4 regions of the Streptomyces kurssanovii genome follow, and region 4 is predicted to be linked to each of the others. Evidence: riboswitches for the same ligand, from Rfam matches in the RefSeq annotation. Region 4 holds a riboswitch; each other region holds the start of a gene.
What was found. Region 4 has a riboswitch for cyclic di-AMP ahead of AB0K36_RS06405 (M23 family metallopeptidase). Riboswitches for the same ligand answer to the same signal wherever they lie in the genome.

Region 1 (4,055 bases), on a different contig from region 4:
CCGGCTGTACGACGGCTCGCGGGGAGTCGGCCACCTGGGGCAGGACGCTAGGACCGCGCCGGGGTGGGCGGGACACAACGACCGTAAATCTCCGAAAATGGGCGTCCGGCAACCGTTGATGAACGGCCGGCCGTCGTCGCGGACGCGCATCGCGTCGGTCCCCCGACCGATGCGGCGGACAGGGCCACCTGCCCGGCGGACGGTGGTATGGGCCGGGCTAGGCTCCGGGCCATGGACGTACTCATCAATGTCTTCGTCGCACTGCACATCATCGGTATCGCCTCGTTGCTGGGCGGGTTCCTGACCCAGATGAAGGCGATGGGCGAGGGCACCGCCCGCTTCAACCCCGCGATGCTGCACGGCGCGCTGACCATGCTGGTCACGGGTGTGGCCCTGGTGGGTCTGAATCAGGCGGACGACCAGACCGTCGACAACCTCAAGATCGGCGTCAAGCTGGCGGTCCTGGTCGTGATCCTCGGCCTCGTGTACGTCAAGCGGGACGAGGAGAAGGTCGACAAGGCGCTCTTCGGCGCGGTGGGCGGCCTGACCGTGGCCAACATCTTCATCGCCACGCTCTGGACCTGACCCGCGCGCGGACATGACGGTGCCCGGGCGGCTCGGCCGCCCGGGCACCGGTGCACCGGGGCACCTCGCGTCGCTCCCGCGGGGCTTCAGGCGGGGCGGACGCTGCCGTAGATCGGCATGTAGTAGATGGACTCCTCGCGGACGTTCGTGCCCGGCTTGGGCGCGTGGATCATCTTGCCGTCGCCGATGTAGATGCCGACGTGGCTGATGTCGTCGTAGAAGAAGACCAGGTCACCGGGGAGCAGGTCGGCCGTCTCGACACGGGTGCCGACCTTCACCTGGTCCCAGGTGGTGCGCGGCAGGTCCACCCCCGCCGCCTTCCACGCGGCCGCGGTGAGGCCGGAGCAGTCGTACGAGCTCGGGCCCGTCGCGCCCCAGACGTACGGCTTGCCGATCTGGGCACGGGCGAACGCGAGGACCTTGTCCGCCTTGGCCGCGTAGGTGCCGTCGTCCGTGCCGGTGCCGGTGTCGGTGCCCGGGTCGGTGGTGCCCGTGTCGGGGGCGGTCTCGCGCTCCTGCTGCTGCCGCTCGGCCTCCGCCCGGGCCGCTGCCTCCGCCTTCGCCTTGGCCTCGGCCTTGCGGCGCGCCTCCTCTTCCTTCTCCCGCTCGATCGCGGCGAGGCGCGCCTTCTCCTCGGCCGTCAGCTCCGAGAGCAGGGCGCGTGCCTCCGCGAGCTTGGTCTGCACCGTCTGCTTGCTGGTGCGCAGGGCCTCCTGGGAGTCCGTGAGGGACTCGAGGCGCTTGGTGGCCTCCGCGCGCTGCTTCGCGGCCGCGGCCCGCTCGGTCTCGTACTCGCTGACGGCCCTGCGCTGCTGGTCCGTCATCCGGTCCATCAACTGGGTCTGGTCGAAGTACGCCTGGGGGCTGTCCGCGAACATCAGCGCGGCGGTGGGGGTGACGGAACCGGTGCGGTACTGCGCGGCCGCGTAGTTGCCGAGGGCGCGGCGGGACTCGTTCAGCTTCTCGGTGCGCTTGGCGGCCTCGTCGAGCAGCTGGTCGACCTCCTGGCGCTTCTCCGCCGTGGCTTCCTTGGCCTTGTTGAACTCCTGCGTCGCGCTGCCCGCCTGCCGGTAGAGGTCGTCGACCTTCTTCTGCACCTCTTCGATGCTGGGCTTCGGGTCGGACGGCGCGGCGGTGGCGCTCTGTGTGGAGAGCAGCGTCACACCGGCGAGGGCGGCCGTGGTGAATCCGACGGCGGTGGACGGTTTTGCGGTACGGCTGCGGGGCTTGCGATGCGACGCCAAGGCCGGCATCTCCTTCTTCCGTGGACCGCCTACCGGGTTAGCTGTCGGGTTCGGGCGAACGGAAGACGCCCTACGGACCGAGCGGGGGCACGGTCCGATTCACCCCGGTGGTGCTTGGTGGGTCCCCGGTTCCGAACTCCCTCGGGAGAAGCCCGGATTCGGCGCAGGCCGCCCGTTCGGCGTGGTTCGCCGGGAGGGGTGCGGGCCGCCTGGTCGAGCACGCTAGCCAACTCGTGCGTCTGCTGTGAAGGTTGATGTTCGATATGTCCGATACATTTTCGTGACCTTTTTCGGCGGCGGGCCGCCGGTCCGGCCGTCGGTCGCCCGGCGGATCCGCCCTGTCACATACCGTTGCGTGCGCCGGTGTCCCGGTGCGGCCACGGTTGTCGGTCCGGCCGCCTAGACTCGTTAAGCGATGAGCAGCCTCTTTGACGACAGCTTCCTGGCGGACCTCCGGCCCGACGCGGACGGGCCCCCGCCGCCGCCCGAGGACCCGGCTCCGGAGCAGCTTCCGGACGACCTCTTCCAGGGCGCCTTCGACGTGCCTCCGGCCCGCGACGGGTACTACCGCGACGGCGCCCCGCGCCCCGTCGTGGACCCCGCCGCCCTGCTCGACGGGCTGAACGAGCAGCAGCGCGCCGCCGTCGTGCACACAGGGTCACCGCTGCTCATCGTGGCCGGCGCCGGCTCCGGCAAGACCCGGGTGCTCACCCACCGGATCGCCCACCTGCTGGGCACGCGCCGGGTCCACCCCGGCCAGATACTGGCGATCACCTTCACCAACAAGGCCGCCGGCGAGATGAAGGAACGCGTCGAGCAGCTGGTGGGGCCACGCGCCAACGCGATGTGGGTCATGACCTTCCACAGCGCGTGCGTGCGCATCCTGCGCCGCGAGTCCAAGAAGCTGGGCTTCACCTCGTCGTTCTCGATCTACGACGCTGCGGACTCGAAGCGCCTGATGTCGCTCGTCTGCCGCGATCTGGACCTCGACCCGAAGAAGTTCCCGCCGAAGTCCTTCAGCGCCAAGATCTCGAACCTGAAGAACGAGCTGATCGACGAGGAGACCTTCGCCGACCAGGCTCAGGACGGTTTCGAGAAGACGCTCGCCGAGGCGTACCGGATGTACCAGGCGCGGCTGCGCGAGGCCAACGCCCTGGACTTCGACGACATCATCATGACGACGGTCCATCTGCTCCAGGCCTTCCCGGACGTCGCCGAGCACTACCGCCGCCGCTTCCGGCACGTCCTCGTCGACGAGTACCAGGACACCAACCACGCTCAGTACACACTCGTGCGCGAGCTGGTGGGCAAGGGGTACGAGGACCTGGAGCCGGCGGAGCTGTGCGTCGTCGGTGACGCCGACCAGTCGATCTACGCCTTCCGCGGTGCGACCATCCGCAACATCCTCCAGTTCGAGGAGGACTACCCGGACGCGACGACGATCCTGCTGGAGCAGAACTACCGCTCCACCCAGACGATCCTCTCCGCCGCCAACGCCGTCATCGAGCGCAACGAGTCCCGCCGCCCCAAGAACCTGTGGACGAACGCCGGCGCCGGCGCCCAGATCACCGGCTATGTCGCGGACACCGAGCACGACGAGGCCCAGTTCGTCGCCGACGAGATCGACCGGCTCACGGACGCGGGCGAGGCGAAGGCCGGTGACGTCGCCGTCTTCTACCGCACGAACGCCCAGTCGCGTGTCTTCGAGGAGATCTTCATCCGCGTCGGCCTGCCCTACAAGGTCGTCGGCGGTGTGCGCTTCTACGAGCGCAAGGAGGTCCGCGATGTGCTGGCCTACCTGCGGGTACTCGCCAACCCCGAGGACAACGTCCCGCTGCGCCGCATCCTGAACGTGCCCAAGCGCGGCATCGGCGACCGCGCGGAGGCGATGATCGACGCCCTCGCGCTGCGCGAGAAGATCACCTTCCCGCAGGCGCTGCGCCGCGTCGACGAGGCGTACGGCATGGCGGCCCGCTCGGCCAACGCGGTCAAGCGGTTCAACGTGCTGATGGAGGAGCTGCGCACGATCGTCGACTCGGGCGCGGGTCCGGCCGTCGTGCTCGAGGCCGTGCTGGAGCGGACCGGCTACCTGGCCGAACTCCAGGCGTCCACGGACCCCCAGGACGAGACGCGCATCGAGAACCTCCAGGAACTGGCCGCCGTGGCGCTCGAGTTCGAGCAGGCCCGCGGTGAGGAGGAGGGCACCGGCACACTCGCCGAATTCCT
Region 2 (4,055 bases), on a different contig from region 4:
GGAGTTCACGGAGCGCACGTCCTTCGGGACCCGCACGCTCGATCCGTACTCGAAGCTGATGGCCGAGCGGATCGTCTTCCTGGGGACCGCCGTCGACGACACGGCGGCGAACGACGTCATCGCGCAACTCCTGCACCTCGAGTACGAGGCTCCCGACCAGGACATCTGTCTGTACATCAACTCCCCGGGCGGGTCGCTGAGCGCCATGTCCGCCATCTACGACACGATGCAGGTCGTCATGTGCGACGTGGCGACCACCTGCCTCGGCCAGGCCGCCTCGACGGCGGTCGCCCTGCTCGCCGCGGGCGCTCCCGGCAAGCGCATGGCCCTGCCCGGCGCGCGGATCGTGATGCAGCAGCCCGCGTACGAGGAGCCGTTGCGCGGGCAGCCGTCCGATCTGGAGATCCACGCCGCCGAGTTGTTGCGACTGCGCGAGCAACTCGCCTCGATGCTGGTGCGCCACACCGGCAACGACCCGGACCGCATCGCGGGCGACCTGGAGCGGGACAAGATCTTCGACGCCGCCGCGGCGCAGGAGTACGGCCTGATCGACCATGTCGTCACGAGCCGCAAGCTCTCGGCCGTGCCACGCACGGGGAGGTGAGCGCGGGATGCTGCCGCCCGAACTGCCGCCGCTGCCGGCACTGACCCGCGCCGAGGCCGAGTTCGTCGACACCTACCTCGAAGTCGTCGACCTGCTCGGCAGGATCAACCCCGCCCGCACCACCCACACCTACGGAGCCCTGCGCGCCGCGCAGGCGCTCGTCGGGCGAGCCGCCGCCCTCAAGGACGCCCTGACGCTCATGCACATCCGGGGCGAGAGCGAGGTGTACACGCACACACTGACGGAGGCACTGCGCGTCCTCGACGGCGAGCGCAGGACCGATCGGCTGACCATGCCGCCGCTTTCCACGAGTTGACGGACGTTCCGGTGCCGCCCGCCGACACGGCGCGGCGGCTCCCGTACCCCGTTCGGTGGAGTTCGGCCCAAGTTGTCGCACTGCCCCGGACTTGCGTCGGCGGGACCACCGATCTGGCGCAATCGGGCGCTTCAACTGCTGGTACGGGACGGGACGGGAGCGAGGAAAAAGGGGTCCGACAGGCCTGCCCACCCGAAAGGTCCAGTCGTGATCAGCTTCACAAAAGCCGTTTCAGCTCGGAAATCGGACATCGGTGGGTAACGATCCGTGGGACGACAAGCCCCCGCCACCTCGACGGGGCGGTCCGGGCGGACGCTGAATCCTGCCGCCGCGCCGGATGTCTGGTCGACGGAATTGCATCGGCAGGAGTGGAGGACCCAGCAGTACGGCGTGACCGGCGATCCCGGCCACGCCTTGGGGTGAAGCCGCCGCGGCGGCCGGGCGTCTTCGCCGTCCGAACCCGACAGGTCACCCTTCACAGGCGGCTGACGAAGGGTTGCGCATGACCGCGCAGATGCATCTCCCGCACCTGTTCTCACGGGCGGGCGCCGTATCGGCACTCACGATCGCCGCCGTCGGCGGCACACTTCTGACCCCTGGCAGCGCTGCTGAAGCGCATGCGATCAGCAGCCACGCGAGCAAGGCGCTCAAGGTGGCCGCCTCGAAGAAGGGCTCGCCGTACCGGTACGGCGCCACGGGTCCGTCCCGCTTCGACTGTTCGGGGCTGACGCTCTATTCGTACAAGAAGGCGGGCAAGAAGCTGCCCCGCACCGCCCAGCAGCAGTACAACCGGACCCGCCACATCTCCGCTTCCCATCGGCAACGCGGTGACCTGGTGTTCTTCCATGCCGGCGGTGTCGTCTACCACGTGGGGCTCTACGCCGGGAACGGGAAGATCTGGCACTCGCCCAAGACGGGTGACGTGGTCCGGCTGGTCAAGATCTGGACGAAGAGCGTCAAGTACGGCCGCGTGCGCTGACGTACCGCCAGGTCCCGCCGGGGTCCTGGACGGATGTCAGTGCGCCGTCGAGCGGATCAGCAGGGCCGCGCCGAGCGTGGTCAGCGCGCCTCCCGAGACGCCTTCGACGGCGCGGGCGGTCCGCGGCCGGCGCAGCCACCGGCCGAGCCGGTCGACCAGCAGCGCCACCGCCGGGAACCACAGCAGCGCCAGCAGCACGACCGTGCCGGCGAGCAGCAGCGTGCGCGGCAGTACGGCCGCGCCGTCGGGAACGAACTGCGGGAGCAGACTCAGGAAGAGCACCGGCGCCTTCGGGTTGAGGACGTTGGTGAGGAAGCCCTGCCGCAGTCCGCGTCCGACGCCGTGCGGGGCCGCGTTCCGCGGATCCGCCGGGTCAGGCTGCGGGCGCAGTGCGGCGTGCAGCGACCGGACCCCGAGATACAGCACATAGGCACCGCCCGCTGTCTGCAGGGTCCGGTAGAGGACGGGCACCGTGGCGAGAGCGGCGGCGAGCCCCGCCACGGCCAGCGCCGTGTGGACGAGCAGCCCGCCGGCCACTCCCACCGCGCAAGCGACACCGGCGCGGCGTGAGGCGACCGCGTTGCGTACGACGACGGTGAAGTCGGCGCCGGGCATGGCGACCATGCCCGCGGCGACCCCGATGAAGGCGATCAGCTGTCCGTCCATGCGTACCAGCGTGGAGGCGCCCGGGCCTTAACGTGTACTTGGACTTTCTGCGGGGAGGCCTGAAGCAACGCTTAAGGGGTGGCATGTACGACCCGATCCGGCTGGCGGCTCTCGTCGCCGTGGCGGACGCCGGTTCCATCACCCGGGCCGCCGCCCGGCTCGGATACACGGCGCCGGCGCTCTCGCAGCAGATCGCCAAGCTGGAGCGCGAGGCCGGGGCCGTTCTCCTCGTGCGCTCGCACCGCGGCGCACGGCTGACGGCGGCCGGCGAGCTGCTCGCGGAACGCGCCCGCCGGGTGCTGGACGAGATGGACCGGGCGCGCCATGAGCTGGCGGGGCTCACCGGCCTGGCCGGCGGCCGCCTTCGGGTCGGCACGTTCACGACGGTCGGGATCCATCTGCTGCCACCCGTGCTGAGCGCCTTCCGCCGCGCGCATCCGGACGTGGAACTCACCGTCGCGGAGTACAAGCCGCCCGGCGGGGTCACGGCCGTGGCCACGGGCGAGGTCGATGTGGCACTGACCCATGCCTATGAACCGGCCGAGCCGGCCGCCACGCCGCAGGGAGTGGTGGTGGAACCCCTCCTGGTGGAGGAGTTGGTGCTCGTGACCGCTCCGGGGCATGTACTCGCGGGCGGTTCCGGCCGGCTGCCCGTGGGCGAGCTGGCGGGCCAGCCGCTGATCAGCAGCGCGCCGTCGCATCCGCCGCGCAAGGGGGTGGAACGCGCACTCGCGAGCGCCGGCGCCACACCGGCCGTGGTCTGCGAGTCACCGGGGTACGCCCTGGTGTGCGCGCTCGTCAGCGCGGGACTGGGGGTGGCCGTCGTGCCGGAGATGGTCGCCTCGATGGCCCCGACACCTTTGCGGGTACGGCAGTTGGAACCTGCGGCCTTCCGCAGGACGATCTCGGTGGCCCACCGGGGCGAGGAGTCGGGTCCGGCCGTGCGGTCGCTGCGGGCGCTGATGCGGGGCGCGTTCGCAAGGGCGGGCAGCAGGACCCGGTCCGTCCACGAGGCAGGGACTCTGTGAGCCGGGGGCTGTGAGGCAGGGGCTCTTCGAGCCAGGAGCTCGGGTTCCGGGCGGGCGGAGCGGTCAGCTCTGCACGGGGACCGACCAGGGCAGTGCGATCCAGACGGTCTTTCCGCCCTCCTCCGTGGGCGTGACGGTCAGCCGGCCGCCGTACTCCGCGGTGAGCGTACGGATGATGACCATGCCGCGCCCGTTGTCCTGCCGGACGGCGGCGGGCAGCCGCTGAGGCCAGCGCGGATGGCTGTCGGTGACGCCGATGCACAACTGCTCGTCGCGCTCGAGGCGCAGATCCACCGTGAACGTCGGGGACTGGCCGAACGTGTGCTGTACGGAGTTGGTGGCGAGCTCGGAGACGATCAGCTTGACGGTGTCGACGGTCTCGGCGTCCGGCTCCAGTCCCCATTCGCACAGGACGTCCGTGACATATCTCCGGGCGGCGGAAACCGACGCCGGATCGCTCGG
Region 3 (4,055 bases), on a different contig from region 4:
ACCGGCTGTCGGTCCTGTTCACGCCGTGGGGAGAGGGCCTGGTCCGCTCCTGGTACCGGCGGACGCTGACGGAGTTGTCGCACGTGCCGCACATCCGCCGGGTCGCGATCCAGACGAATCTGAGCTGCCGGACCGACTGGCTGGCGGAGGCGTCTCCGGAGACCCTCGCCCTGTGGTGCACGTACCATCCCGGCCAGACGCCTTATGACCGGTTCATCAGCAAATGTCGGGATCTGATACGGCGGGAGATCCGTTTCAGCGTGGGCATCGTCGGCTTCCCCGGCCATCTCGAGGAGGCGCGCAGGCTCCGCGCCGACCTGCCCGGCCATGTCTATCTGTGGGTGAACGCGCCCGAGGGACACGAGCTCTCCGACGCGGAGGCACAGGCCTGGACGGAGCTGGATCCGCTCTTCCCCTACAGCCGCCACCCGCACCGTTCCGCGGGCCTGCCGTGCCGCACGGGCGAGAGCGTCGTCTCGGTGGACGGCGAGGGGACCGTGCGCCGCTGCCACTTCGTCCGCGCGGAGCTCGGCAATCTCTACGACGGCTCGTACCGCCGCGCACTGCGCCCCCGGGCCTGCCCCCTCGCCGTGTGCGACTGCCACATCGGGTACGTCCACCTGGAGACGCTGCCGCTGTACGACGTCTTCGCCGGCGGAGTCCTCGAACGGATCCCGTCGCCGACTCCCCCGGCGTCCCCGTCCGCCCCTCCTCGGCCAGGACCGGTCCGGCCGTTCAGGTGACCGGTCGGGGCCCATGTCGTCGCCCCGCACCCACATCGGTGCGCCGCCGGGCCGCTCCGCGCGGAGCATGGAGTAGTCGGCCGGTTCGACCCGTACGGGGTCGCCGTGGACCTCAGAGCGGCAGCAGGTCGGGGCGCTTGGCCTCCACATGATCACCGGAGCTCTCGCCGCGGAGCCGTCGCCCGATCCAGGGCACCAGATACTCGCGTGCCCACTGGATGTCGTCCCGGCGCACCTCGAACGTCCCTCGCGGGGGCAGCGGCGGCCACGGCTGATCGGGATCGGCGGGCACCTCGATCCCGAGGACCTGTGCGGCGCGCAGCGCGACCCTGGTGTGCCCCTCGGGTGACAGGTGGAGCCGGTCGGCGTCCCAAGCACGCCGGTCCTGGACGGACTTGAGCGACCACAGGTCCAGCACGGGGCAGTCGTACCGGTCGGCGATGGCCCGTACGTGGGCGGTGTACGTGGCGATCTTGCCGCGCAGATGCCGCAGGACCGGCACGTCCCGGGTGTCGAAACCGGTGGTCACCATGACGGTGCCGACGGAACCGGCGAGGTCGGCCACCGCGCGTTCGAAGCGTTCCGCGACGTCGTCGGGGTCGGAGCCGGGCCGGATGATGTCGTTGCCGCCGGCGCAGAAGGTCACCAGGTCCGGCGCGAGCTCGCGTGCCCTCGGCACCTGCTCCTCGACGATCTGGTCGAGGAGGCGGCCGCGCACGGCGAGGTTGGCGTACCGGAAGGAGTGCTCCGGCATCCGGTCGGCGAGCAGGACGGCGAACCGGTCCGCCCATCCGACGAATCTCCCGTCGGGGCCCGGGTCCCCCACGCCCTCGGTGAAGCTGTCACCGATCGCCGCGTACGACCCGAATGCGCCACTGTTCTCTGTTCTCGAATCGTCTGCCACGGGAGCACATCTTTCCTGCATGGATGTGACCTACGCGACCGTAAGGAGGGGTTGACGCGCCGTGATCTTTACCACCCGTCACGTTTCGGCCACACCGGAATACGCGGAAGCCCCCGCTCCACCTGAAGCGGAACGGGGACTTGCCGGCGAACGGCGTGCGGCGGGACGGCTCAGAGGGAGACGCCGTGCTCGCGCAGGTAGGCCAGCGGGTCGATGTCCGAACCGTAGGAGGGGCCGGTGCGGACCTCGAAGTGCAGGTGCGGACCGGAGGAGTTGCCGGTCGAACCGGACAGCCCGATCTGCTGACCACCGGTCACCGACTGGCCGCTGGAGACGGCGAGCGAGGAGAGGTGGGCGTACTGGGAGTAGGTGCCGTCCGTGTGCTGGATGACGACCTCGTTGCCGTACGCACCACCCCAGCCGGCGGAGACGACGGTACCCGCGCCGATGGCCTTGACGGAGCTGCCGGAGGCGGCGGCGAAGTCGACACCGGTGTGGTAACCGCTGGACCACATGGCACCGGAGGCCCGGTACTGGGTGGTGACGCCCGCGTCCACGGGGGCGCTGAAGCCGGAACCGGACGAAGCGGGCGCGGCCTCCTTGGCGGGAGCCTTCGCCTGCGGAGCCTCGGCCTCCGGCGCGGCGGACCGCGAGTCGTCGCGCGACGGGCGGGTCTGCGACTCGGAACGGGGCTCCGGGTCGTTCTTCGCCTTGTTCTTCGCGCCGATCGTCAGCTCCAGACCCGGGTGGATCAGCGACGGGTCGGCACCGATGACACGGCGGTTGTCGTTGAAGAGCTGCTTCCAGCCTCCGCGGACGTCCTGCTCCTCGGCGATCTTCGACAGGTAGTCCCCGGCGACGACCGTGTACGCCTTCGGGGCCTTCTTGGCGGCCGGGGCGGCCGCAGGCGCGGAGGCCGGAGCAGCGGCGGTCTTCTCCGTCACGGCCGGGGCCGCCGCCGGGGCGGCGTTGGCCGTGGTGGCGCCGAACAGCGGGAGCGCGATGGCGGCGCCACCCGTACCGGCGACGACGAAGCCGCGGGTGATCGGGTTGGTCTTGGGACGGCGGTGCTTACCCTTCGCGGGCATGGCGCATTCCTCTCCGGCGCCTACGAGGTGAGCTGTCGGGTTCGGGCTGGAGATGCCCGGTCGCGCACTTGGTGCGACTTCACCCCAAGCCGTCCGGATTATCCGGATACGGCGTACTACCTGGGTCCCCCGCTCCTGCCACGCGTGGATAGGTTCGAATTCCGGGCGGCGGCAGGATTAGGCGGTCCGTCCGGATTGAGCGTGACCGTAGGCGAGTCGGGCAGCGTGGGACAAGCCGCGATTTTCCACGATCAATGACCGCAGCCCCGCCCCCTGCGGATTCCCGGTCACCCTCCGTCGACAAGAGAGGGCCAATCACCTTGCCGGCAACGGAATTCACCTCAGCACCCCGGCCACGGAACGTCACGGATATGACGCTGCTCACGAGCCGGAACCCATCTCCCCTTGTTACGGGGCACGTTATGCGCAACCCGCCATTTCGGACAGAAGCAGCATTTAGACATCTAGTCCCGCACTTGCCCATCAAATCCCGCCACCCTTGCCCCACTTCGCCGCCTGGTGACGAGAGCCGTGAGACCGGTCACTTCCAGCTGCCCGGCCAGGGGCTCCTTCCCGTCTCCTTCCCCCTCGCCTTCCACGCGGCCGCCGTTTCCGTCACCGTCGGCCGCCGGGCCCGTTTCGCAATTCCCGCCGGTCCCTTACCGGTAAGGCGAATTGAGGCCGGTGATCACATTCGCCGTAGCCGGATCACCTTGGCGTCGAAATCGCCCTTCAGCCCGGTGTGAATTCCATGGTGAAGCAGCACCCCGCCCTGGTGGACCGTTCCGGTGTCCACGCACACGTAGGCCGCCGTCGCCTCGATGCCGCGCAGCCGGAGCGCCGGCGGCCGCTCGCCGTAGCGCTGGGCCTGGAGCAGCGCGAGCACCACCGTCTCCTCGCCCCGTACGTACTGCACGGCGCTGAGACCCCCCTCGGGGGCCCGCAGCCGGTACAGCTCGCCGTGCTGGACCAGCGGCCTGATCTCCTTGTAGAGCCGGACCCAGTCGCGTGCCTCTGCCAGCTCCGCCTCGCTCCATGCCGCGAGGTCTCCCCCGACGCCCAGCACCCCGGCCATGGCGCTCACGAACCGGAAGCGCAGACTGCTGCGGCGACCGTTGAGCTGGACGTTGGGGCTGTCGGTGACCCAGGCCGCCATGACCCGGGCCGGGTGCAGCTGGCTGAAGCCGTGCTGGACGGCCAGCCGGTCCAGCGGGTCCGTGTTGTCCGATGTCCACACCTGGTCGGTGCGGGCGAGGACCCCCAGATCGATCCTGCCGCCCCCACCGGAGCAGGACTCGAAGGCGACCGTGGGATGCGCCG
Region 4 (4,055 bases):
GCGGCGTTCCGGGTCCGGAGCGCCGCGGTTCTGCATTTAAGACCGTATTCCGCATTCCGCGTTCCGGGCCCGGACAGAAAAGGAATGCGGAGAAATGGCCGACCCCATCACGCCTTCTTTTGTATACGCCCTCTGTTAATTCCGGCCGCTCGTGGTGTTTACGGCATGTTGCGAAGTCCTCACCCGTACGGTGCGGCGCAGCCGGTGGGCCGCGGCGGCACGCTCGGCGTGCGCGGCCGTCAGCGCGCGCGCACGCTCCGCGTCACCGCGGGCCACGGCGTCGACGATCGCACCGTGCTCCGCCCACGACTCGACCGGGGCGAGCGGCTGCTCCACCGAGTACATCCAGGCGATCTTGTGCCGCAACTGGGTCAGCAGCGCGGTCAGCCCGGGGCTGTCGCAGGACTGGGCGAGTGTCTCGTGGAACCAGGAGCCGAGCGAGCGCAGATCCTCGCCCTGCCCCCGGCGGGCCCGCTCCTGACCGAGTCTCACCAGGCCGCGCAGCACCCGCAGATGCGCTTCCGTGCGGCGCTGCGCGGCGCGCGCCGCGCCCAGCGGCTCCAGCAGCATGCGGATCTCCAGGAGGTCGGCGGCCTCCCGCTCCGTCGGCTCCGCCACACAGGCGCCCGCGTGCCGGCGGGTCACGACGAAACCCTCCGACTCCAGGGTGCGCAGCGCCTCGCGCACCGGGACGCGGGAGACCCCGTAGCGGCGGGCCAGCTGCTCCTCGGTGAGCCGGCTGCCGCGCTCGTAGACCCCGGAGACGATGTCGTCGCGGATCGCCGTGCATACCGAGTGCGCGGGAATACGCATGACCGAACCTCCGCATTGATCCGAGCGAAACGCAGCCGATTGACGCGTGTTCCCGTGACTCTATTGCAATCAACGCGGTTTTCCGACGCCAGGACGAAAACCATGGAAGTCTCTTGACGGAGACGGTAATCACTCAATGGGCGAAACGCCGTGGAATGCGCCGAAGGCCCCCGGCGGGGAGCCGGGGGCCTTCGGACTTGAGGCGCGGGACGCGGGGCGCCGAGGGTCAGACGTTGACGCCGTGCGAGCGGAGGTAGGCGACCGGGTCGATGTCGGAGCCGTACTCGGCGGTGGTCCGGGCCTCGAAGTGGAGGTGCGGGCCGGTCGAGTTGCCGGTCGAGCCGGACAGGCCGATCTGCCGGCCCGGGGTGACCTGCTGGCCGACGGAGACGCTGATGGACGACAGGTGGCCGTACTGGGTGTACGTGCCGTCGTTCATCCGGATGACGACGTTGTTGCCGTACGCGCCGCCCCAGCCGGCCTCGACGACGGTGCCCGAACCGACGGACACGACGGAACTGCCGGAGGCGGCACGGAAGTCGACGCCGGAGTGGCTGCCGGAGGACCACAGGGCGCCGCCGGTCTTGTAGCCGGTGGTGACGTACGAACCGGCGATGGGGAGCCGGAAGGAGTTCAGCCGCTTGCGCTCGGCCTCACGGGCGGCGCGCTCCTTGGCCTCGCGGGCCTCCTTGGCACGCGCCTCGGCCTTGCGCCTGGCCTCCGCCTTCGCCTCTGCCTCGGCCTTCGCCTGCGCCTTGGCCTTGGCGGCGGCCTCCTGGGCCTCCCTCTCCTGGGCGGCGGCCTGGTCGGCTATCTCGTCGGCGAGCGACCCCATGGAGACGATCTGGGTGAGGCCGGTGTCCTCGACGGACGGGGCCTCGGTGTCAGCGGCGAGCGCCGGGGAGGCGAGGGTTCCGATGACGCCGGTGGTGGCGAGGGCGGCGACGCCGGCCAGGTTCGCGCTCCTGCGCGTCAGGCGGCTCGGGGCACGATGCTTCCCGGTGGCACGGGTGAACGCCATGAAGAGGCTGGTCCTTTCCTTCCTTCTCGCCTACCGGGTTAGCTGACGGGTTCGGAGCAGGAAGGTCTCCTACGGCCCCCTCCGCACGGGCGAAGGACGGCCGATTCACCCCAGGGACTGCGTGGGTCCCCGGCTCCCCAGGCTCGCGCCTGACGGGGACTCGGCGATGGCTGCCCGATGCCGCGGGCGCGACGATCTTCAGGCGGACAGCCGGACCGACGCTAGGCAACCCATTCGTCAATCACCAAACAGACAGCCCGTTTTGTAGCGCATGCCACAGGGCAGACAGGCACTCAAGCCTGCAAATCGGACATAGAGCAGGACCCCGGCAAACGATTCGAAGCCGGGGTCCTGTTCGTGCGGATTGCTCGTTTCTTGAGTCGCCGGGGCCGGGCGGCTCCCGTATCAGCCCGTGACAACCCTCACTTCACCGATGCCGAGCGCCTTCACCGGCTCCTCGATCTGCGACGCGTCGCCGACGAGCACGGTCACCAGCCGGTCGACCGGGAAGGCGTTGACGACCGCCGCGGTCGCCTCCACGGTGCCCGTCTCCGCCAGCCGGACGTACATCTGCGCCTGGTAGTCGTCCGGGAGGTGCTGCTCGACCTGGTCGGCCAGCGTGGCCGCGACGGACGCCGCCGTCTCGTACTTCAGCGGGGCGACGCCCACCAGGTTCTGCACGGCGACGTCCCGCTCGGCGTCCGTGAGCCCCTCGGCGGCGAGCGTGCGAAGCACCTTCCACAGGTCCTCGAGCGCCGGACCGGTGTTGGGCGTGTCCACGGAGCCGCTGATGGCGAGCATCGAGGCGCCGGAGCCGTCCGGAGCGGAGCGCAGCACCTGGCCGAAGGCGCGCACACCGTAGGTGTAGCCCTTCTCCTCGCGCAGCACCCGGTCCAGGCGGGAGGTCAGCGTGCCGCCGAGGCAGTACGTGCCGAGCACCTGGGCGGGCCAGACACGGTCGTGGCGGTCGCCGCCGACGCGGCCGATGAGCAGCTGTGTCTGCACCGCACCGGGGCGGTCGACGATGACCACCCGGCCGGTGTCGTCGGCGGTGATCGTGGGCACCGGACGCGGGTCCGCCTTGTCGCCCGTCCACGCCCCGAGCGTGTCGCCGAGGACGGCGTCCAGGTCGATGTCGGTGAGGTCGCCGACGATCACCGCGGTGGCGGTGGCGGGCCGCACATGCGCCTCGTAGAAGGCGCGTACGGCGGCCGCGTCGATCCGCGCGACCGTCTCCTCCGTGCCCTGGCGCGGCCGGGAGACGCGCAGCGAGGCCGGGAAGAGCTCCTTGGAGAGCTGCTTGGCTGCCCGGCGGCCCGGGTTCGCCGTCTCGTGCGGGATCTCGTCCAGGCGGTTGCGGACCAGCCGCTCGACCTCGCCGGCCTCGAAGGCGGGTGCGATCAGCGCCTCGGAGAGCAGCCCGAGCGCCTTGTGCAGCCGGGAGACCGGCACCTCGAGGGAGACCCGGACGCCGGGGTGGTCGGCGTGCGCGTCCAGGGTGGCGCCGCAACGCTCCAGTTCCGCGGCGAACTCCTCCGCGGAGTGCTTGTCGGTGCCCTCCGACAGGGCGCGCGCCATGATCGTGGCGACGCCGTCGAGGCCCTCCGGCTCGGCGTCCAGCGGGGCGTCGAGCGAGATCTCGACGGCCACCACCTGCTGGCCGGGACGGTGGCAGCGCAGCACCGTCAGTCCGTTGTCCAGCGTGCCGCGGTCGGGGGCCGGGAAGGCCCAGGGCCGGGCGGTGCCCGGGGTCGGCTGCGGGTGGAACTCCATGGTCACGGCAGCGTCGCTCACTGGTCCGTCCCCTCCTGCTCGTGTCCGTCGGCCGCGTCGGTCTCTTCTTCGGCGACCGGTTCGTAGACCAGCACCGCCCTGTTCTCCGGGTGCAGCCGGGCCTTGGCGACCGCCTGCACCTCCTCCGCGGTCACGTCGAGCACCCGCTGGACGGCGGTGAGCGCCAGCTGCGGATCGCCGAACAGCACCGCGTATCGGCAGAGTTCGTCGGCGCGGCCCGCGACCGTGCCGAGACGGTCCAGCCACTCGCGCTCCAGCTGGGCCTGGGCGCGCTCCATCTCCCCCGGCGTCGGGCCCTCGGCCGCGAACCGGGCCAGCTCCTCGTCGACGGCAGCCTCGATCTGCGGCACCTCGACACCGCCGGACGTCTTCACGTCCAGCCAGCCCATCGACGGGGCGCCCGCCAGCCGCAGCAGGCCGAACCCGG

Region 1: it holds a riboswitch for cyclic di-AMP, as region 4 does, so the genes downstream of both, AB0K36_RS01325 (C40 family peptidase) here and AB0K36_RS06405 (M23 family metallopeptidase) in region 4, are expected to answer to the same signal.
Region 2: it holds a riboswitch for cyclic di-AMP, as region 4 does, so the genes downstream of both, AB0K36_RS27410 (C40 family peptidase) here and AB0K36_RS06405 (M23 family metallopeptidase) in region 4, are expected to answer to the same signal.
Region 3: it holds a riboswitch for cyclic di-AMP, as region 4 does, so the genes downstream of both, AB0K36_RS10365 (M23 family metallopeptidase) here and AB0K36_RS06405 (M23 family metallopeptidase) in region 4, are expected to answer to the same signal.

What each region holds. Positions count from the first base shown of each region.
Region 1 is NZ_JBFAQK010000001.1:269,391-273,445, forward strand. Features, by position in the region: gene AB0K36_RS01320 (hypothetical protein) at 232-585, shown strand; gene AB0K36_RS01325 (C40 family peptidase) at 672-1,838, opposite strand; cyclic di-AMP (ydaO/yuaA leader) riboswitch at 1,841-2,003, opposite strand; gene pcrA (DNA helicase PcrA) at 2,245-4,055, shown strand, end outside.
Region 2 is NZ_JBFAQK010000053.1:16,778-20,832, forward strand. Features, by position in the region: gene AB0K36_RS27400 (ATP-dependent Clp protease proteolytic subunit) at 1-604, shown strand, start outside; gene AB0K36_RS27405 (hypothetical protein) at 612-920, shown strand; cyclic di-AMP (ydaO/yuaA leader) riboswitch at 1,257-1,419, shown strand; gene AB0K36_RS27410 (C40 family peptidase) at 1,423-1,899, shown strand; gene AB0K36_RS27415 (LysE family translocator) at 1,936-2,565, opposite strand; gene AB0K36_RS27420 (LysR family transcriptional regulator) at 2,649-3,593, shown strand; gene AB0K36_RS27425 (ATP-binding protein) at 3,657-4,055, opposite strand, start outside.
Region 3 is NZ_JBFAQK010000009.1:161,498-165,552, reverse strand. Features, by position in the region: gene AB0K36_RS10375 (STM4011 family radical SAM protein) at 1-743, shown strand, start outside; gene AB0K36_RS10370 (SGNH/GDSL hydrolase family protein) at 856-1,647, opposite strand; gene AB0K36_RS10365 (M23 family metallopeptidase) at 1,818-2,735, opposite strand; cyclic di-AMP (ydaO/yuaA leader) riboswitch at 2,738-2,913, opposite strand; gene AB0K36_RS10360 (alpha-galactosidase) at 3,424-4,055, opposite strand, start outside.
Region 4 is NZ_JBFAQK010000005.1:111,764-115,818, reverse strand. Features, by position in the region: gene AB0K36_RS06410 (GntR family transcriptional regulator) at 136-813, opposite strand; gene AB0K36_RS06405 (M23 family metallopeptidase) at 1,040-1,834, opposite strand; cyclic di-AMP (ydaO/yuaA leader) riboswitch at 1,848-2,010, opposite strand; gene AB0K36_RS06400 (M16 family metallopeptidase) at 2,240-3,628, opposite strand; gene AB0K36_RS06395 (M16 family metallopeptidase) at 3,625-4,055, opposite strand, start outside.